Pararhizobium capsulatum DSM 1112: one gene and its partner. The protein of the gene in region 1 interacts with the protein of each later gene in a pairwise test. Links are inferred from orthologs where the notes say so. Each region holds a gene or a part of one and is shown in the gene's direction. Other genes may lie near its edges.

What was found.
Region 2: the proteins of mobA (region 1) and QO002_RS12695 interact in binary tests that used the Escherichia coli proteins (3 or more experiments, as listed by UniProt). The link is inferred for Pararhizobium capsulatum DSM 1112 from one-to-one orthologs.

Annotation. Positions count from the first base shown.
Region 1 is NZ_JAUSVF010000001.1:2,779,444-2,790,346, forward strand. What follows is about bases 3,132-5,858. They hold mobA (molybdenum cofactor guanylyltransferase MobA), read left to right. Parts: upstream 3,132-4,037; coding sequence 4,038-4,679; downstream 4,680-5,858. Other genes in these bases: QO002_RS13530 (DMT family transporter), read left to right, coding at 3,132-4,012; mobB (molybdopterin-guanine dinucleotide biosynthesis protein B), read left to right, coding at 4,687-5,202. In the rest of the region: QO002_RS13520 (nuclear transport factor 2 family protein), read left to right, coding at 1-67; QO002_RS13525 (methyl-accepting chemotaxis protein), read right to left, coding at 137-2,674; more of QO002_RS13530, read left to right, coding at 3,119-3,131; QO002_RS13550 (GNAT family N-acetyltransferase), read left to right, coding at 6,710-7,216; QO002_RS13555 (polysaccharide deacetylase family protein), read right to left, coding at 7,229-7,960; QO002_RS13560 (OmpA family protein), read right to left, coding at 8,059-10,191; QO002_RS13565 (ABC transporter substrate-binding protein), read left to right, coding at 10,576-10,903. UniProt on the Escherichia coli protein: Transfers a GMP moiety from GTP to Mo-molybdopterin (Mo-MPT) cofactor (Moco or molybdenum cofactor) to form Mo-molybdopterin guanine dinucleotide (Mo-MGD) cofactor.
Region 2 is NZ_JAUSVF010000001.1:2,591,151-2,602,263, forward strand. What follows is about bases 4,821-7,757. They hold QO002_RS12695 (molybdopterin molybdotransferase MoeA), read left to right. Parts: upstream 4,821-5,651; coding sequence 5,652-6,863; downstream 6,864-7,757. Other genes in these bases: trpC (indole-3-glycerol phosphate synthase TrpC), read left to right, coding at 4,821-5,160; moaC (cyclic pyranopterin monophosphate synthase MoaC), read left to right, coding at 5,157-5,648; QO002_RS12700 (hypothetical protein), read right to left, coding at 6,864-7,031; QO002_RS12705 (hypothetical protein), read right to left, coding at 7,021-7,323. Outside these bases: QO002_RS12670 (Na/Pi cotransporter family protein), read right to left, coding at 1-1,058; QO002_RS12675 (peptidylprolyl isomerase), read left to right, coding at 1,407-3,299; trpD (anthranilate phosphoribosyltransferase), read left to right, coding at 3,320-4,348; more of trpC, read left to right, coding at 4,345-4,820. UniProt on the Escherichia coli protein: Catalyzes the insertion of molybdate into adenylated molybdopterin with the concomitant release of AMP.

The DNA of each region.
Region 1 (10,903 bases):
CATCCGCTCTGTCGAGGTCTTCTTCGGCCTGCCACCGGGCGGCCCGGTCCAGAAGGCGTCTGACTGATCTTTCGGTATGCAAAAGGCCTGCGTCGCTGCGCGGCCTTTTCGCTTTGCAAACGATCGAAGCAGCTATTTAAGCAGCATAGCTCCGGCCATAGCCCACCGGCTGAACCCGCGTTCCCGTCTTGAACCGTTCGATCTTCTCGTTGAGCGTATCGACCTGCTGGCGCAGGCCGTGGATTTCGGCCGTGTTTTCCTCGACCATCGCAGCATTCTGCTGGGTCAGCAGTTCGACTTCATGAACCGCCTGGTTGACTTCGTTGAGCCCGCGATACTGGTCTGCAGCAGCGGCCTCGATGTTGCTCACCAGCTGGTGGATCGTCGAGATATGGTCGTTGATGACGGTCAGCGCATTGCCGGTCTCCTGAACCAGCTCGACGCCGCCTCGCACCTGCCGGGCACTGTCGGAAATCAGGCCCTTGATCTCGCGGGCAGCACCGGCGCAGCGCTGCGCCAGTTCGCGAACTTCCTGCGCAACCACGGCAAAGCCGCGCCCCGCCTCACCGGCACGGGCCGCCTCGACGCCGGCGTTCAGTGCCAGCAGGTTGGTCTGGAAGGCGATTTCGTCGATCACGCCGATGATCGTGCTGATCTTTTCGGATGAGCGATTGATCGCCGCCATCGCCTCGATCGCCTTGCTGACGACCTCGCCCGAGTGACGCGCATAACTATGGGTTTCGTCAACAGATACCGTCGTCTTGCGCGCGCTTTCGGCGGTCGAGCGAACGATCTCGGTAAGCTGGCGCAGCGCCCGTGAGCTTTCCTCAAGGGCGGCGGCCTGCTGCTCGGTACGACGGGCGAGATCGTCGGCGGAGGCCGAAAGATTGCCCGTACCACCGGTAATTTCGCCAGTGACGATACGAACATCCGTCAGCGTCGCACGCAGCGCTTCCACGGCGTTGTTGTACGTACGAGCCATCATCACGTAGTCCGCGCCCAGATCCTCCGCCATGCCGGCTTCAAGATTGCCGTCGGCAAGCTGGCCAAGCACGTCGGAGAGTGCGTTCAAAGCCTCGATCTGTTCGGCTTCGATCCGTGCACGTTCGCGGCTGCGCTTGGCCTCCTCTTCGGCTGAAAGCACGCGTGCTGCCTCGGCTTCTTGCTCAAGGCGAACGTTCTCGACAGCATTGTCTCGGAAGACGGCGACCGAGCGCACCATGTCGCCGATTTCGTCGCCGCGGTTGCGGCCCTCAATGGCAACTTCGAGATCGCCATTGGCAAGGCGGGTCATGACTTCGGTCACGCGCTTCAGCGGACCGCGCAGGGTTTCGACCAACATCAAACCGCCGATGATCGCGAGCAACGTACCGGCCACCATGGCGATGATCGAGACATTGGCCGAACGCTGGCTGTCCTTCTTGCCCGCTTCCTGTGCATTGCTGACGAAGCTTTCGAGCGTCTGGCTGGCGATAGCAACGAGATCGAAGGCTTCGGTCTTGCCGCCCTGCCAGCGCTCGCCGACGTCGATCAGCTGGGCAGAACCCGTGCCGATATTGGCGAGCGAAGGCGCAAGCTTGTCGGAGAGATCACGCAGTGCAGCGTTCTTGGCGCCAAGCTGGGAAAGTTTTCTTGCGGTTGCCTTCACCGCGGCGATATCGTCGGTTACGTGTCGACGGCTTTTGGCATCCAGCGCGCGGTGCAATTCGCTGATATGAAAGCGGGTCATGTCTAGACCCTTGAAGGTGTCGTTCATCAGCGAAATCAGCGTCTTCAGCGTGGTCACTTCGGCGTCCATGCCGACGAATCGCTTGGCAGCAGTGTCTGAGTTGACGGCGGCCTGCTTGGCAAAATCCGCTTCGAACTTGCTGAGCTTGCTGAGGGCAGGAATGAACTCGAGCTTCTTGGCTTCGTTGTCTTCGGCGCTTTTAAGCACGTCGCTGATCTTCTGCACTTCGGTCTTCAGCGCCTTGATCTGCTCCTGCACCTTCGGTGAAGCGATATGTTCGGCTTCCTCGATCTGCTTGAGAAGATGCGGCAGGAACGTGATGGCGGCACTGACCTTGGCATCGGCGGTCGCGCCGAGCGTCACAGGCAGACGGAATTTCTTGGTGCGTTCGGCAAGCCCCTGATAGGCGGCGGCATCGAACAGAAGTGCCTTGGCAAAGGCTTCCTTGTCATCCGATTCCTTGCGGATGATATCGACCTGACGATACGCGGCAGTTCCCTGCGCGGTCATGTCGGCCATTGCCGCCTCAAGAGAGGCCGTGACAACGTCGCGTTCGGTCTTGATCGCCCAGAGCTTTTCGGCCCGTGCAAGCATGGCCGGGCCAAGCGCCACCACCGGCTCGATCTTTGCCTTGTCAGCGCTTTCGACGAGCAGGCCGTTCAGCCGCTCGATACCAGCTTCCTGATCGGCGATCCGCGCCTTCAACTCATTGAGACTTTCACTCGTCGTCCGATCGGCAAACGTCTGCAAACCACTGCGCAACGCCTGGAAATCAGAGAGATTGTTGATGGTCTCGCGCGTGACCGTCATGTGGCCGTTCAGCGTGCTGGCCGTGAAATAGCCGACGAGACCTATACCCGCGATCAGGGCGACGAGGGGCACGACAAACAGCAGGACCTTTGTAACGATGCGCAGACGCTGCAGCGAACGATCGATCAGGGACATTCCAAACTCCATCTTTGGCAAACCGGACATTCCCGCCGGCCGCGTCAAGGACGGGCCTTGCGACCGATGCACGGGCGGGTGCGCGGTCTTTCTCGTGAGCAACGTCGGGGAAGTCGACTAACCCTACGTCAACCAGAATCGCATCATGCGACACCAAAGCGGAGTACCGCGACGATAGGTGTTGATACTTAATATTGTCTCAATAAAACCGGGACCTTAACCGCGAAAGTACAGGGCTTTCAAAGCAATGGTTCTTGGTTCTGTAGTCAAATCAGCAGCCTAAACTTTCACCTGTCTGCCTCGAAATGAAACAGGGTAGAATTCGCGGTTGCACAAAACGGATGCCGGTGCTTTACAGATATGCAACGTCGCCGCGTGCAAGCATCGGCCATGTAGTCCACAAGCAGCTCAGCGGATGCCGGCAGTGCCGGCCAGGAATTGGAAATGCAATCTTCGGCGAATTTGCGCGGCGCAATTTTCATGTGCCTCGCCATGGCTGGCTTTACCGTCAACGATGCCCTGGTGAAATCGGTTACCGGCGTCATGAATGCGGGCCAGATCATGCTCGTGCGGGGCGCGATGACCTCCGTTCTGGTCCTCTTGCTGGCGCGCCATTTCGGCGCCTTCCGTTCCCTTCGCCTTCTGCTCAGCCCGATCATTGCGCTTCGCATCGTCGCGGAGGTGATTGCGTCCATCACCTATATTTCGGCGCTCGGCGAAATGCCGCTCGCCAATGCCTCGTCGATCCTGCAGGCGCTGCCCCTGGCCGTCACCTTGGGCGCCGCTCTTTTCCTGTCGGAGCCTGTCGGCTGGCGGCGCTGGCTCGCCATTCTCGCGGGCTTCGTCGGCGTCCTCATCATTCTGCGCCCAGGTCCTGAAGGTTTTACATCCGCAGCAGTCGCCGTCATCGCCTCGGTGGTCGCAGCTGCCACCCGTGACCTCTCCACTCGCCGCATCGCCGCCGACATCCCATCGCTCTTCATCTCCGCGACAACCGCGGTCATCATCACGCTCACCGGTGCAGTGCTTGTCCTGCCGCTTGGTGGCTGGCAGCCGATGACCGGGACCTCGGTGCTTCACCTTGCCGCCGCAAGCCTGCTGCTGCTCGTCGGATACCAGTGCATCGTGCTTGCCATGCGCCATGGCGAAATCGCCATCATCGCCCCGTTCCGCTATACCAGCCTGATCTGGTCGATCGGTATCGGCGTCCTGTTCTTTTCCGAATCCCCTGACATCTGGACGATGATCGGCGTCGGTATCATCATCGCCTCCGGCCTTTACGCCTTTGCCCGCGAAAACAGCCGCAGGCTTGCTGCGCGGCGCCTTTCGGGCGAATAAGCACGGGATCGCCGTAAGGATACCAATGCAGGAAGAAACCAGCCTCATCAAACCACCAGGCTTCATTCTCGCAGGCGGCCTCTCCTCCCGTATGGGAAGCCCCAAGGCGCTGGCCATCCTCGGCGGCGAAACGCTGCTCGCCCGCGCCGCCAACCGTCTGGCGCCACAGGTGAGCGCTCTGCACCTGAACTGGAACGGCCCGATCCCGGCGGAAGGCCTTTGCGGGTTCTCTCCAGTCCCCGACGAGATCGGCGGCCATGCCGGCCCGCTCGCCGGCATCCTCACGGCGATGAGGCACATAGCGCGCATCGATCCGGCCACGTCCCACGTCGTCACCGTTCCGATCGACGCGCCGTTCTTCCCGCTGGACCTCGTGGCAAGGCTAAAGGCGGCTATACGCTCAGAGGAGGACATTGCCATCGCCTTTTCGGAAGGTAACATGCATCCTGTCTTCGGGCTCTGGCCCGTCGTGATCGCGGATGACCTTGAGAATTTCCTTGGTAACGACGACAAGCGGCGCGTACGGGCTTTCATTGCTCGACACCCCATGATCGCCGTAAACTTCGATCCGCCAGAAGAGACCGATAGCCCGCTCAGGCCGTTCCTCAATCTGAATACGCCGGAGGAACTGGCATGGGCAGGGCAGATGCTGCCAAACCAGGGATAGCGCCACGATGACGACACCAAAGATTTTCGGAATCGCCGGCTGGAAGAATTCCGGCAAGACCGGCCTTGCCGTCCGCCTCGTTACGGAACTCACCCGCCGTGGTTACCGCGTTTCGACCATCAAGCACGCCCATCACGATTTCGATATCGACAAGGTCGGCGCCGACAGCTACCGCCACCGTCAGGCCGGCGCCCATGAGGTAACTATCGTCTCCGGCACCCGCTATGCCATCATGCACGAACTGCGCGGCGCGCCCGAGCCGAGCTTTGCAGAAATCCTCGCCCGCCTCGCTCCTTGCGATCTCGTCTTGATCGAGGGCTACAAACGCGAGCCGATCCCCAAGATCGAAGCCCGCCGCCTGGAAGCCGCCAACCGCGAACCGCTGGCTCCCACCGACCCCCATATCCTCGCCATCGCTGCCGATCATAAGATCAGCGACACCAATCTCGAGATCTTCGATCTCGACGACACAGTGACCATCGCCGATTTCGTGGAGCGCGTGACCGGGCTTAAGTCGGCATAACCTGCCGAAGCGGTAAAAGGACGCGCAAACTCTTGGTCTATAGAGGAGACGCCCGCCGTCGCGATGAAATCCAACCAGCAACGCAATCAAATGCATCCCGTGGACTCTCACCCTTAACAGGATGCGGAAAAAGGCGCTTGCTGCGAGCGGACTGCCGTGATTCCATGCCCGAGTGATTGGCCGGCAGGAGCAGGACATGCGGGGCAGTGATATCCAGACGGCGGGTCTGTTTTCTTATGTGAGCTGCGAAGCACGCGTTCCGACAAGCCATCCGCTGCGGGCAATCCGCGCGATTGTCGACGAGGCACTGGAAGTTCTGTCGCCTGATTTCGAGGCGATGTATTCAGCGATCGGCCGCCCGTCGATCCCGCCGGAGAAGCTTCTGCGCGCCCTGTTGTTGCAGGCTTTCTACACGATCCGCTCGGAGCGCCAGCTCATGGAGCAGATGGACTACAATCTGTTGTTCCGATAGTTCGTCGGCTTGTCGATGGACGCGCCGATCTGGGACGTCACCGTGTTCACCAAGAACCGTGAGCGGCTCCTGGCTGGCGACATCGCCGCCAAGTTCCTGGCCGCATTGCTGAGCCAGCCGCGAGTTAAGGCTCTCTTGTCAGACGAGCACTTCTCGGTGGACGGCACCTTGATCGAAGCCTGGGCCAGCATGAAGAGCTTCAAGCCCAAGGACGAGACTGATGGTGACGGTGATGACAACAACGGCTCCGGCGCTGACGCGAACAAGCCCGCAAAGGCTACGGCACGCAACCCTGAGCGGGATTTCCACGGCGAGAAGCGCAGCAACGCAACTCACGCGTCGACCACCGACCCGGATGCCAGGCTTTACAAGAAGGCCCGTGGGCAGGCGGCCAAGCTTTGCCACATGGGCCACGTCACCCTGGAAAACCGCAACGGGCTGGTTGTCGACGCCACGCTGACCCATGCGACAGGAACCGCAGAGCGCGAGGCTGCACTGGATATGGTGGGCCGCATGGATGGTCGTCATCGCATCACATTGGCTGCAGACAAAGCCTACGATACGGCAGACTTCGTTGCCGCCTTGCGGGATATCAAGGTGACGCCACACGTTGCTCAGAACACGGCGAACCGACGCTCAACCATCGATGGTCGTACCACCCATCACCCCGGCTACGCTGTCAGTCAGCGCATCCGAAAACGCATCGAAGAGGTATTCGGCTGGGCCAAGACCAGCGGCGGAATGCGCAAGACCCGCCATCGCGGAAAGGATCGCGTCGGTTGGATGTTCACCCTGACAGCGACGGCTTATAATCTGGTGAGGCTGCCAAAGCTGCTGACGACGGCATAATCGCGCCCGCAATCCGCCGAGACAGGGCGGATGACGACAAAAGGACCGAAAAGGCCGCTGAAAAAGCCTCATCCCCGCTCGTCTTCGAACCGTCTAGCGAGGATCGGTAGAAAAATTAGCGCTATTTCCGCAACCTGTTAAGGCCGGTTAGGCTCCGCGAGATCGTATCCAGCGATGGTGGGAAAAATGGAACTCCTTGTTCGTCGCCTGAGCAGCCAGGACGTAGAGGTCTTTAAGGACCTCCGGCGAGAAGGTTTGATATTGGAGCCCGCAAATTTCGAATCTTCAGCGGAGGAAGAGGCCACTATTGATGACGAGGAATGGAGCGCCCGATTGTCACGCGGGGGTACTTTTGGTGTGTTCGATGCCGACGAGCTTGTTGGCATCGCCGGTTTCCGTGCCGAATCTGGTGCCAAGACTGCTCACCGCGGACACCTTTCCAGTGTCTACGTGCGGCCGAAGGCTCGCGGCAGCGGTGCCGCAGGGCTGCTGATGAAATCGGTGATCGAGGCAGCAAAGCGCGATGTCGCCTTCCTCTACCTGGTTGTCACTCAGAGCAATGCACGGGCAATTCGCTTCTACGAGAAGCATGGCTTCGCCGCATATGGTCGTGATCCCGGCGGCTTGCTTGTCGATGGAACGTTGTACGAAGACTGCCTGATGGTTTTGCAACTGCGCAACCCGATTTGCTGACGCAACAATCTCTCAATTCACCGTGCCGTCACTGCCGTCCTCGGTCGCATCATCGAGCTTGGCGAAGCTGTATCCCTTCGCCTTTAGTGCGAGAATGCCCCGCGCCACGCCCTGCCCTGCAGCATGGGTCGGCTGGTTGATATGGGCGATGATCACGTCGCCGTCGCGCGCTGATCGAAACCGCTTCTCTGCCCCGGCTGCGCCCAGCAGCGAACCATCGTCGCCATTGACGGAATAGCCGGCGATCCGAAAGCCGAGCATGCGGATTTCGGCGATGGAACTCAGCGTATATTTCGCCGTCGCGCCGCGGTACCAGTGCGGCTCCAGGCCGCGCTCGCGCATGGCCGCGGCCCCGCCCTCGACTTCGGCCGCAACAGCCTTCGGGCTGCCGCCAGCAGCGATACCATAGATCAACGCCGGCCGGTCCACCGGCGGAACATGCATGGCGCCGTGGTTCTCGATTTCGAACAGGTCCGGATGCGCCTTCATAACCGCCAGCGCCGCATCGTTTCGCCTCAGCCAGCGCGCCGTAACGAAGATCGTTGCCGGAATGGCATTGTCGACCAGCGTCTGCAGGATGCGCATGTCCGTCTGGCCGCTACAGGCATCGAAGGTGAGCGCAACCCGCGGCGCATGCCCTTTGCCTGAAGGCTGGATCTTCAGCGCAGGCTCCGACAGGCGGCTCGGTGCCGCAGCGGCGGGAAAAGCAGCCGCGAGGGCAACAAGCAGGACAAGCTGTTTCATAGCGGCGACACGGGCTCAGCGATGGAAGAAAAACAAAAACAGCCCGGCGAAAAAGCCGGGCTGCATCTGCCTATACCGTTCGGCCGTTTACGACCAGATCAATTCTGTGCAACCGGCCTGACAAGCGGGGTTACGCGACGAATTGTCACCCGGCGGTTCTGCTGCTCGGCACCGTCGGTGCGGATTTTCAGATACCGTTCGCCATACCCCTGGGTCACGAGGTTCTCCGGCGGAATGTCGTAAACCTCAGACAGCAGCGAGGCGACCGATTCGGCCCGCTCGTCCGAAAGCACGAGGTTGGAATCGTCCGAGCCGACCGCATCCGTATGCCCTTCGATGAAGAAGGTTTCGCCCGGATCCTTGTCGATGACTTCGAGCATGGCGTCGGCCACCTTGCGCAGGGTCTTGGCCTGCGACAACGGCACTTCGGCACTGCCCGTGGCAAAGGTGATCGTATCGAGATCAATACGGCGCACCTTGTCGCGGATACGGGCCGAGTTCTTCACCTCGTCGATCGTGTAGGTCCGCTCCACCTGTTCCACCGGCGGCTCGGCCAGGAAGTCGTAATAGTCACGATCCGGCTGGCTCGACGTGTCGATGATGTAGTCGCGAACCGGCACGCGCAGACGCATCGGCGGCAGATCGTCGCCCACGTCCACCATCGGCGGGCGCGGGCCTTCGTCGGCTTCCGGCGCGTAGATCATCAGGTACTCGCGCCCGTCCTGATCGATACGCGAACGCTGAACGATATCACCATAGCGGTTGTAGATCGTCACGACACGAACACCATCGCCACGCTCGATGACCTCGCGGGTGCGACCGCGCGGCAGCTCCTCGTAGTAGGTATCACGGGCATCACGGCGCAGGCGCGGGCGGTCATCGCTGCGCACGATCACCTGGTCACCGAAGTCGATGACCGTCCGGTTGTTGCGGCCTTCCTCGATACGCGGACGTTCGCGGTTGTTGCCCGTAAAGGCATCGATCAGGTCGGGCAGACCGAATTCCGGTACAGTGTCGATCCGGCGCCCCTTCTCGTTGATCGCTTCGCCAAGCTCCTCACGGGTCGGCCTGCGATCACGACGCTTGGACTGCGCTTCGGCGTCCGACTTCGGAACCTCGACCTTGTCCTCTTCCACACGGGTCTGTTCGCGCTGCTTTCTGCGGTGCTCACGGGCATCGTTGCCGCCCCGGTTATCGGCGTCCTTGTCGCTGTCGAGAACGGCTGCACCATTATCCGTCGGAAGCACGACCGTCTCGCTGGTCTTGGAGGGATCTTCGGCGATCTTTTCCTTTTCAGCTTCCGTGCGGGTGTCCTTCACCTCCGGCCGTGGCTTGCGCCGATCGCCGGGCTTGCGGCCCTCTGCATTCTCACCGTCGATCGCAGGGCGCAATTCGCCGTCGGTCGCGGGCTTTGCCTGGTCGCCCGTGGCCGGCTGCTCCTGATTCTGCTCGGCATCCTGAAGCTTGCGGCGCTCCTCGCGGGCACGCTTGCGTTCCTCGGCAGCCTTGGTCGCGTCGTCGATAGCGGGCTTGGCTTCGTCGGCCGGGGCCTGCTCCGTCGGCTTGGCGGTCGGAGCCTCCTGCTGCTGCTCTTCGGCTTTTTGACGCTTGAGCTTTTCCTCGCGCGCCTTTTTGCGCCGCTCCTGCGTGGCCTTGTCCGCACCATCGTTCTGCGCCGGCTCGGCCTGTGCGGGTTTTTCCTCGGCCGCAGGCTGCTGTTCCTGCTGCTCGGCATCGCGCTGCTTGCGACGCTTGTTTTCCTGCGGCTTTGCAGGCTGCTCTTCGGTGGGTTGGGCTTCCTTTGGCTGTTCGGCTGCCGGTTGTTCCGCGTCCTGTCGTTTCTTGTGCTTCTTTTCGCTCGGCGCCGGCTGCTCTTCGGCCGGCTGAGCTTCCTGCTGCTGTTCTGGCTGCGCTTCCGGCTGCGGCTCGGCATCGCGCTGCTTGCGACGGCGCGGCTTTTCCTGCGGTTCTTCGGCAGGCTGCTGCTCAGGCGCCGCCTGCTGCTGCTCCGGCTGGGCCTCCTGCGGCTGTTCTTCAACCTGCTCGCGCTTCTTGTGCTTCTTGCGCAAGAGCTCTTCAGGCGCCTGTTCGCCGTCCGGCGCCTGGATGCTTTCTTCCTGTGCGATTTCGAAAGGCTTTTTCAGGCTTTCGGCAAGCGCCGGTTCAAAAACAAGGGAGACAGACAGAACGGGAAAGGCCACCGTTGCAAAAAGTCTGGATCGCTTGATCATCGTGTTTCCTCCTGTGCGGCCGGCATCGATGGCAGAGGTCTGCCGATCCGACTCGTATTTCTGACGTCTTACTGCGGACGCCCGGTGGCTGATCCATGGCGCCAATCCCAGGCACTCGCATCGAACCGTCATCCGTTCTAGGGAAAACCGGATTAACTCGCGATGAATGCGCCGTTCATCGAGCCGTGAGATAGGCGCACCAACGCTTTCGGCCAGCACGCGCACGCCGTCTTTTAACGAAAATCGCTGGAATACCCCTGTTTTTCTGTTGATTTTTGTCTTTGAAGCGTAGGAATATCCAATGAGACCGGCCCAAGAGAGGCCGGGCTTATCGACATCCGAACAAGAGAAATAATCGGATGCTCGCCAACAGAGAGGATCAAAATGCGTATCTCCAAACGTTTCGCTGGCGCCGTTTCGGCAGCCGTTTTCGCGCTGATGGCCACCTCGGCCATGGCCGACGGCGAAAAGATCGTCATTGGTACGGAAGGCGCCTATCCGCCCTTCAACAACCTGGAAGCCGATGGAACGCTCACCGGTTTCGACATCGACATCGCCAAGGCGCTCTGCGAGCAGATGAAGGCTGATTGCACCTTCGTGACCCAGGATTGGGACGGCATCATCCCGGCTCTCATTTCCAAGAAGTTCGACGCGATCATCGCCTCCATGTCGATCACGCCGGAGCGCAAGGAAAAGGTCGACTTCACCAACA
Region 2 (11,113 bases), 190 kb from region 1 along the record:
TGAATAAGCATCGACTCGATCAGGTCGCCGACGCGAAGTACTTCGCGCGTCGCGCCCGAGAGAGCAATAACCGGCGTGGCCAGAGCCTTCTCGTCGAGGAAGCGCGGCCCGCTTTCAGGCTTTGGTTCATCCGGGATAGGTTTGAGCATAATGTTTGAAAGGACGCTCGAAAGCGGCCACGCCAGGATGGCGAGCGCCACATTAAATGCAAGGTGGATATCGACAGGCAGATTCTCCGCCGGGATCGGCGAAGTCTGAAGGTAGGACGCGAATGTCGAAGCCACCGGCAACGCGATCAGGCATCCTATGGCACGCACAAGAAGATTGCCTGTCGTCACACGCCTGGTCGAGGCTGGCGCACCGAGTGTTGTCATGACCGGTGGCACTGCACCGCCGAGATTGGCGCCCAACACGAGAGCGATCATCAGACTGGAGGAAAGGATACCTGTCGTTGACAGGGAAAGGATCAGCACGACCACTGCAAGGCTGGATGACGACAGAAAGGCAAGCACCGCAGAAAAGAGCAGCGCCACAGGAAGCGCGCCATCCAGCAAACCGATAAAAGCCGCGAGCGCCGGTGATGCCCGCATTGGTTCCGTCGCGATCCCCAGGAGATGCAGCGACAAAAGCATCAAACCAATGCCGACGAGAGCAGCCCCGCCGCCCTGTTGCGCACTTGATCTTCCGCTTCGGTGAAGAATGACGCCGGCGAGGATAAGAAGCGGTGACAGCCAGTCTACGCCGCGCGAGACGATCCACGCTGTGACAGCCGTTCCAACATTGGCCCCTAGCAGGACGACTTGGGCCATGCGGGCCTGTACGAGCCCCTTTTCGACGAACGAAGCGATCATCAAGGCCGTAGCGGTGGAACTCTGCAGAGCGACCGTGGCGACGAAGCCGCTTGCAAATGAACGCAAGGAGCCGCTGGTACCCCGGGCGAGCCCCGTACGCAACTTGATGCCGAAGGCTCTGGTGACGCCTTCTTTTACTTGAGACAACCCAAACAGCAGAAGGGCTATCGCGCCAAACAGGCTTATCATCACTGCCATTGAGCCCATGAGATATTCTACTGCCCCTTTCAACCGGGCCGCCGAAGCGGTGACTCGGTTAATTTTCCCTGTGTCGCCGCCAGGCAATTAAGCCTCACATCGACGATTTTACTAGAGAATATTCGCTTGCCGGCTAACAATTCCGACACGCCAAAGCCATTCTGCGCCGCATCCAAGGCGATCGGTTTTGCGAAAGCTGGCTGAACGTAGCCTTCGACAACCCCTGGCCACCTCTTCATGAGGCTTGGCACAATATTTTTTGGGCTTTGTGACACTTCTCATCCGAGCGGCTTTGTTTTAAGGAACGGGACCAACCGTCATCCGGCGGACACGAAATGCCACGAGGTATGCAATCCGATGCTTGAACTCCTGAGAAACGCCTCCAAGACCTGGGTCATTAAAGGCTTGATGGTCATTCTTGTGATTTCATTCGGCATATGGGGTGCATCGACCTCCATCGTCCATACCGGGTCTGACGCCGTGGTCACTGTCGGTGACGTCAAGGTATCGCCCAGCGACTTCCGTCTCGCCTATGAGCGGCAGATCGCCCAGCTCTCTCGCCAGTTCGGCACCAGGCTGACACGCGACCAGGCCCGAGCCTTCGGCGTCGAGTCGCAGGTTTATTCCCAGCTCGTTGCAGGGGCCACACTGGATCAGCTCTCGGAGGACATGAACCTCGGCCTTTCCCAGGATCGCCTCGCAACCCTCATTAGCGAAGACCCGGCCTTCCATGGCGTCAATGGCCAGTTCGATCGGTTGACCTTCTCCAGCGTCCTGCGCAATGCCGGCCTGCGAGAACAGGACTATATCAACAATCGCAGCCAGGTTGCCGTGCGCTCGCAGATCGTCGAAGCCCTCTCCGATGGCTATTCCGCGCCAAAGATCCTGACCGAAGCCCTGCACCAATATCGCAACGAAGCCCGCGATCTCGATTATCTGCTTTTGTCCAATGCCAATATCGATCCGATCAAGGCTCCGGCAGACGACGTTCTCACGCCGTGGTTCGAAACCCACAAGGCCGAATATCGCGCGCCCGAGTTCCGCCGCCTCGCCTATGTGAAGCTTGAGCCTGCTGATATCGCCGATCCGAAGACGGTCACCGACGAGGAGCTTCGCGCGGATTACGACAAGCGCAAGGATAGCTTCAGCGCCGCCGAAATCCGCACGATCGAACAGCTCGCGTTCCCCTCGCGCGAAGCAGCTGATGAAGCGGCCGGGAAGCTCGCTGCCGGCACGTCCTTTGATGACGTCGTTACCGAACAGGGCAAGACCAGCACGGACGTTCTGCTCGGTGATTTCACCCGTGATCGTGTTCCGGATGCCAAGATTGCCGATGCGGCCTTTGCCGTCACGCTCGATGGCGGCGTAACGCCAGTTGTCGATGGTGCCTTCGGCCCGGTCATCCTGCGCGTTTCCAACATCAAGCCGGCGACCGTGAAGACCTTCGATGAAGCCAAGGAAGAGTTGCGCCAGGAAGTCGCGCTTTCCAACGCCGCCAACGAGATCATGGGTATCCATGACAAGTTCGAGGATGCACGGGTTTCCGGCGCCACCATGCAGGAAGCGGCGAGCCAATCGGGTCTGAAGCTCGTTGTCATCAATGCGATCGATGCACGCGGCAATGACGCGGACGGCGAGCCTGTTGCCGGCATTCCGGAAGCCAAGGCGCTGCTTGAAGAAGCCTTTAAAGCCGAGGTGGGTGGCGAAACGCTGCCGGTCAATCTCGGCCGTGATGGTTATGTCTGGTTCGATGTCGAGGAAGTCACCCCGTCGCGCGACCGCACCCTTGATGAAGCCCGCGAGAAAGTGGTCGCGGACTGGACGGCTGAACAGCAGCGCAAGGCCTTAGCAGCCAAGGCCGAAGAGCTGAAGGCGCGCGTTCAAAAGGGCGAAACGCTTGCTGCGATCGCCACGGAGCTTGGCATTGCCGTAGAAACCAAGACCGGTCTGCGGCGCTCGTCCGACGACGCCGCTCTGAGCCCGGCAGCCGTCACAGCTGCCTTCAGCGGCCCCGAGGGTACTGTTGCCAATGCAGCCGGTGTCGGTGGGGAGGGCCAGATCCTTCTCAAGGTTACCGCCGTGAACCCGGATGCTCCGGTCAATGCGCTCGACAGCGACGATCGGCAGATTGACGCCGTTGCGCGCTCAAGCGGTGATGACATCCTTGACCAGATGGTGACCGAGCTGCAGACCGGCTATGGTGTATCGATCAACCAGCAACTCGCCGAGACTTCGCTGGCCCGGCAATAAAATATGACGAGGATGCATTCATGCCGGATTTGAAGCCTTTCATCGCGAAGGCGGCCGCAGGTGAAGCGCTGGATCGCACCGATGCGCGCGCAGCCTTCGAAATCATCATGTCCGGCGAGGCAACCCCGTCGCAGATCGGCGGCTTCCTGATGGCGCTGCGCGTGCGCGGCGAAACCGTTGACGAAATCGTCGGAGCCGTCGCGGCCATGCGCGCGCGCATGCTGACAGTCGAGGCGCCTGCCGACGCAATTGATATTGTCGGAACCGGGGGCGACGGCGCCGGCACCTACAATATCTCCACGCTGGCTGCTCTCATCGTCGCCGGCGCCGGCGTGCCCGTCGCCAAGCACGGCAATCGGGCACTCAGCTCGAAGTCCGGCACGGCGGACGCCCTCTCCTGCCTCGGCGTAAAGCTCGATATCGGACCCGAGGCCATCTCCCGCAGCATTGCTGAAGCCGGGCTCGGCTTCATGTTCGCCCAGCAGCATCATTCGGCGATGCGGCATGTCGGCCCGACTCGGGTTGAACTCGGAACCCGTACGATCTTCAATCTGCTCGGCCCGCTTTCAAACCCGGCGGGTGTCACCCAGCAGCTTGTCGGCGTCTTTGCACCCCGCTGGCTGGTTCCGATTGCCGAGGTGCTGCGTGATCTCGGCTCGAAGAGTGTCTGGGTCGTCCATGGCGACGGACTGGATGAAATCACCACGACAGGCACAACTCAAGTGGCGGCCCTGGAAAACGGTGAGATCAGAACATTCGAACTGTCACCGGACGATTTTGGACTTCCAACCGTTGGGATCGCTGATCTGAAAGGCAGAGACGGTGCGTACAACGCCCTGGCTCTGAAGGGTGTTCTCGAAGGCGATGCAACAGCTTACCGCGATATTTCGCTGGCCAACGCGGCCGCCTCGCTAGTCGTCGCAGGCCGCGCCGAGGATCTTCGCGGCGGCATGGAGATTGCCCGCAATTCGCTTACCAGCGGAAGCGCGAAGACAACGCTTGAAAAGCTCGTGGCCTCCACCAACTCCGTGGCAGGAGAACAGCGATGACAGACATTCTGCAGAAGATCGAGATCTACAAGCGCGAGGAAATCGCGGCCGCGAAATCGAAGGTCTCGCTTGCTGACCTCAGAGCCATGCAGGCTGATCAGGAAGCCCCGCGCGGTTTCATGGCAAGCCTCCGTGCCAGGAAGGCAGAGGGACTTTTCGGCCTGATTGCGGAAATCAAGAAAGCCAGCCCTTCCAAGGGGCTGATCCGCGCCGACTTCGATCCGCCGAGCCTTGCAAAGGCCTACGAGGCGGGTGGCGCAGCCTGTCTTTCCGTCCTGACGGACACGCCGAGTTTTCAGGGCCAACCCAGCTTTTTGACAGCGGCACGCGCGGCTTGTTCCCTGCCCGCGCTACGCAAGGATTTCATGTTCGATACTTATCAGGTGCATGAGGCACGGGCCTGGGGTGCGGACTGCATTTTGCTAATCATGGCATCGCTCAGCGACGACGATGCCCGCCGGCTGGAGCATGAAGCCTTTGCCCTCGGCATGGACGTTCTGGTCGAAGTTCATGACCAGGAAGAACTGGAACGTGCGCTGAAGCTCAAGTCCAAGCTTCTCGGCATCAACAACCGCAATCTTAAGACGTTCGAGGTCGATATCGCGCTTTCCGAGAAGCTTGCACCGCTGGTGCCGGAGGATCGGCTCCTGGTTGGCGAGAGTGGCATTTTTACCCATGACGAATGTGTCCGCCTGCAGACATCCGGGATCAGCACCTTCCTCGTTGGCGAAAGCCTGATGCGCAAGGATGATGTTGCTGCAGCAACGCGCCAGCTTCTGACAGGCTCAGCAGCGGTTATGGCCGCGGAATGACGCGAGGCCCCTCCCTCACCCATATCGATGCCGCCGGAACCGCAAGCATGGTCGATGTCGGCGACAAGGAGGAGACTGTTCGTGTCGCCGTTGCCGAGGGTTATGTCCATATGAAGCCGGAAACCCTGGAGCTCATTCTCAATGGCAATGCAAAGAAGGGGGACGTGATCGCGACAGCCAGGATTGCGGGCATCATGGCTGCGAAACAGACGGCAACCCTCATTCCGCTTTGTCATCCTTTGATGCTGAGCAAAGTCGCCGTCGATATTACCCCTGACCCAAACCTGCCAGGCCTGAGGGTGGAGGCAATGGCCAAGCTCACCGGTCGAACCGGCGTGGAGATGGAGGCTTTGACGGCAGCAAGTGTTGCCTGCCTCACCATTTATGACATGGCCAAGGCCGCCGACCGCGAGATGGAGATTGGCGGCATCCGCCTCCGGCGCAAGTCCGGCGGACGATCCGGCGATTTCGAACGCGTAGGGTCCTAAGCCATGGCGCTGCTTCCGGTCGATGAAGCGCTGCGAAGACTTCTTGCTCTGGCGCCGGCCGAGCGTCGAACAGAGAGTGTCTCGCTGGATATGGCCCACGGTCGCATTCTCGCCGAGGACGTCCGGGCGTTGCTGACCCACCCCGCCTTCGATAACTCGGCCATGGATGGCTACGCCGGGCGCCATGAGGATTTCTCCAAAACCGCTGTGGAACTGACGGTGATCGGGCAATCCGCCGCCGGGCGCGGTTTTACGGGCCGGCTGGGAGCGGGCGAAGTCGTGCGCATCTTTACCGGCGCGCCAATTCCCGAGGGCGCTGATTGCGTGCTTGCACAGGAGGATGCCGAGCGGCTCGCAAACGACCGTATTCGTGCGCACTTCTCACCACCCAAGGGTCGCCATATACGCCCAAAAGGCCAGGATTTTGCCAAGGGTGACGTCATCGTCCATGCAGGCGAAAGCATGACCCCGGCCCGCCTGACGGTCGCCGCCGCCATGAACCATCCCTCCTTGTCTGTGGTTGCCCGCCCCAAGGTCGCCATCCTCGCGACTGGTGATGAACTCCTGCCACCGGGCTCACAGCCAGGCCCGGACCAGATCATCGCCTCCAACAGTTTCGGCGTGGGCGCGATCGCCCGCGAAAACGGCGCCGACATCATCGATCTCGGAATCATCGGCGACGACAAGACGGCGATCACCGAAGCCGTCCGTCAGGCAGTCAGGTCGGGTGTGGACGTGTTGGTCACGCTGGGCGGCGCATCGGTTGGCGATCACGATTTGGTTCAACCGGCGCTTCTTGACGCCGGAATGGTGCTCGATTTCTGGAAGATCGCGATGCGTCCGGGCAAGCCGCTGATGGTCGGCTCCCTTGGGAAAACAGTCGTTCTGGGGTTGCCGGGTAACCCGGTCTCCAGCCTGGTATGCTCCTACCTGTTTCTGGAGCCGATTCTGCGCCATCTGGGTGGATTACCTGCCAATAACAGGCTGGTATCGGCTCAACTCGGTGAAGCGCTGCCGGCCAACGATGTCCGGCAGGACTATATTCGCGGCCGGTTGCGCAAGAATGACAATGGGGACCGGATTGCGGATCCTTTTGCACGGCAGGACTCATCGATGATGCGGGTCTTTGCCCAGGCTGATTGCCTCATCATCCGGCCAGTTGGCGCACCGGCAGCGGAGGCCGGCGCACCATGCGAGATCATGCTGTTAAGCTGATTAATTCAGCGGAATGCCCACATTGGCTCCGCTCTTCGCACCCAGGAACGGCTGCGGATAAGCCCCCTGATAGTCCGCGTAGGTCGTGTTGTTGCCGCCTGTGCTAGCGCAGCCCGAGAGCATCGCGAGCGCACTCAATACAGCAAACGTTACAGATCTAAAGTTCATCGCTCTCTCCGGTCATAAATATTTTGCGAAGGGGGTACGGGATGGCCAGCCCATCCTTTGCCACAATCAGCACGGTAAGCCGTTGAATGTTCCGCAACAAGCGGTTTTTTAGCCTTCGCACACCGGCGCGTTTCATTCGTCCGAAGGATGTTTCAGCATGGGACAGACGGGCCGGAAAGATAACATCTTCAACTTCGACGTCACATTCGCCACGAGAAACTCGACAGCGTTGGACTTCGACCAGGATGGCGAGAGCTTTCGAAAGCAGTCCTTCAAAAATAAGCAGAAACACTCCATTTTCGCTTTACACACCGGCTGAATATGGTACTGCCATCCGCGTTGGCGCCCTTATAGCTCAGTTGGTAGAGCATCTGATTTGTAATCAGAGGGTCGGGAGTTCGAGTCTCTCTGGGGGCACCAGTCTTTTCAATAACTTAGACAAGATTCTTAAGGTAACAGACAGGGAAGACCTCTGTTTTGTAATGACCCTGTAATGACTCTTGCCTTTCTCACTGACATTGAACAGCTTTGAGCCCCTCGCTTTCGGGTGGATGATTCACGCCTTCTGTACGGAGGTAATCCCCCCGTTTTTAACGGGTCCGATCAGTAGAATTTACGCTGCCATTTTCAGTTTCTGCCTCGGCGTGATGCCGCCGATAGCCATATTGGGTCGGTCATTGTTGTATGTCCATATGTGGACGGCTCCCGATTGCAAGCACTTTCAGCGGATATTTGATCGGATCGCTTGCTTCCATATGTGCGGCCTTTGTATGCGGTTAAACATTACCGCTGGCCAAGATGGTTTCCGCGACATGTGTTCCTAACAGAGCCTCGACTTTCGATAGCCATTGGACTTAACGGAGTTTCACGTGTCTTGGATCGATCGATCACGCCATCTGCTTTTTCTTGCAAGTTCACAGCATCAACTCACAACGGTAGCATTCTAATCCCGCTCACCGTCATGGCCAATCTTCATATTGCCGGTGCTGGTCCTGTAGGCCGTTGGTATGCTTCTCCGCTTATCATCAGCTTCCAGGCAATACGGGCGATCTTGTTGGCGAGCGCCACGGCGACCAGCTTTGGTCTCTTTCGTCGTAGGAGTTCGAGAAGCCATCGAGAGGCATGCTTGCTTCGACCGGCTCTGACGTGCTGAAGAAGAGCAGTTGCGCCAACTACCAATATGCTTCGCAGTAATTCATCTCCCGCACGAGTGATCCCTCCAAGCCTCACTCTTCCAGCGGTAGAATGATCTTTGGGCGTTAGGCCAATCCAGGCAGCAAAATCGCGGCCTGATCTGAACATTTTCGGATCCGGCGCTTTCATTCTCAGCAGGGAGGCACCGATCGGACCCACCCCAGGAATTTCGGCCAAGCGCCGGCTACATTCATCGGAACGGTGCAAGGCAATCAGTTTCTCATCGACCGTTTCGATTTCGACAAGCAGATCTCGATATTCAACGCCTTGGATGACGAAGAGTTCGCGTGCGAGTTCCGGTACAGATTTGTCGGTGGCAATGCGCTCCAGCAACGGCTCGATCCGGCACATCCCCTTGGCGACGATGATGCCAAATTCCAGCGCAAAACCGCGTATCGCATTAGCGAGCTGAGTGCGGTTGCGCAGCAGCCTTTCCCTCACAACGACCAACATCAACGCTGCCTGTTGTTCCGCAGTCTTCACTGGCACGAAACGCATGGTCGGCCGGCTCATCGCCTCGCACAAAGCCTCCGCGTCCGCCATGTCGTTCTTACCACGCTTGACATAGGGTTTCGCCAATTGCGGTGCGATCTATAGCGCGGCGATCTGGATGAGATTCTCATCCTGATTGTCGCGCCGCAGCGATCAGCTTCACATCGTGGCCAAGCGCTCCCAAAAACCTGGCCCAATGATGAGACCCTCCACACGCTTCAATTGCAACAGTGGTCGGCGGCGTTTTCTCGAAGTATTTCACCATTTCGCGAAAACCTCTTGCGAAGAACAGGCTGCTCGCTGGCAGTCACGCCATGCAATTGGAAAACGTTCTTTGACGTGTCCATACCAATTCGGATAATCTCTTCCACGAACGGTCTCCCTTGATTGAGTACCTTACCGAACTCATTCTGGCACATTCGATGCCGTTGGGAGCCGTCCACTCCAACAGAGCCAGCGTGTGGCGTGATCCTGCACCTCCTTGATGGTATCGAATATCAAGCATCCCAGCCATTCATGCCGAACCGTGCGGTTGTAGCGCTCGATGTAGGCGTTTTGCTGCGGCTTGCCCGGCTGGATATGGGCGATGGTGATGTTTCGCTTCTCGGCCCACGCCAAAAGCGTGCCGCTGATATATTCCGGGCCGTTATCGACACGAATTATATCCGGCTTGCCACGCCACTCGATGATCCGGTTGAGGGATCGAACGACCCGCTCGGCTGGCAACGAGAAATCGACCTCGATGCCAAGCCCCTCACGGTTGAAGTCATCGATGACGTTCAAGGTCCGGAACGAGCGGCCGTCGGCAAGCTGATCGGCCATGAAATCCATCGACCAGGTCCGGTTCGGGTGTTCCGGCACGGCCAGCGGTTCGGGACGCTCTCGAACCAAACGCTTCCTGGGCTTGATCCGAAGGTTCAATTCCAGTTCGCGATAGATGCGATACACCCGCTTGTGGTTCCAGGTGAAGCCCTTGATGTTGCGCAGATAAAGGAAGCACAGGCCGAAACCCCAAGTCTTCCTGGCTGTGGTCAGACGCAGCAACCAGTCGGCAATGTCTTCGTTCTCGCTGTCGAGCTTGCGTCCATATCGATAGCACGTCTCGCTGATCGAGAACGTCCGGCACGCGAGGGCCACTTTGATATTATGCTTCTGGACCGCTTGCATGGCCATCTCCTTGCGTTGAGACGGCCTCAGCGCTTTTTTCCGAGAGCTTCCTTCAAAAGATCGTTCTGCATGCTCAGTTCCGCATACATCTTCTTCAGTCGCCGGTTCTCGTCTTCCATGCTCCTCATTTGGCTGACCATGGACGCATCCATGCCGCCTAACCGGGCCCGCCACTTGTAAAAGCTGGCATCGCTCATGCCATGCTCCCGGCACAACTGCGCAACAGGAATGCCGTCCTCTGCCTGCTTCAGGATCGCCATGATCTGCGCGTCGCTAAATCGTGATGTCTTCATCGGAATCTTCTCCAAAATCTTTGTGAGAAAATTCTACTTTAAAGCCCGTTTAGTTTGCGGGGGGACTACCGGGGGATTACCCTCGATGACGAAGTACTGATACTGGAACGCTTTGAGAAGCAGAAGAAGGCTCCAGGCGTGATACCGGCCAAGCTTGCAGAGAGGCTGATTCAAGCACGAGTTCTTCGAGATAAGGCTCAACGGTCGAAATAGCTATCCGGTAACACTGATCGGCACGTGCGACTTGGATGCGAAGGATGGGGTTTTGAGGGGCGAATGAAGCTGAACGTCAAAAAGCCCCGTTGGCTTTCGCGATCGGGGCTTTTGGTTATTCTGTCTGGAAGATCTGGTTGCGGGGGCAGGATTTGAACCTGCGGCCTTCAGGTTATGAGCCTGACGAGCTACCGGGCTGCTCCACCCCGCGCCAATTTTTTGCCTTTGGCAAAAAGATTGCTGCGACCCTTTGGTCGCTTCTGCCGAGTTTTGGCAAAGCCAAAATCTCGTTTGAGTTCTTTTATCGGCGCTTTTGCTTATTGCAAAAGCTCGATTGACCAACATTTCGTCTGTTTATGCGGTTTAATTTACCGAAGCAAAAAGGCCGCTTGAGGGCGGCCCGTTGTTTCGGCTTGGGCCGGCGTTTGTTGAGAGAAGATATGGTTTTTTGTTGAACATGCAGCTTATCCTCAGCCTTACGGCATCGGGCGCATGTTATCGGTTTATTCTTGCCTTTTGCAGACCTGGCAGCGACCTACTCTCCCGCGTCTTAAGACGAAGTACCATTGGCGCTGGGGCGTTTCACGGCCGTGTTCGGAATGGGAACGGGTGCGGCCACCCCGCAATAACCACCAGGTCGGCAAAGGGCAAGATTTACACCTGCAATGCAGGTGTAAATCTCGCTCTTTGCTTGTCCGATACTCCTTGTCCTGTTCGCTTGGC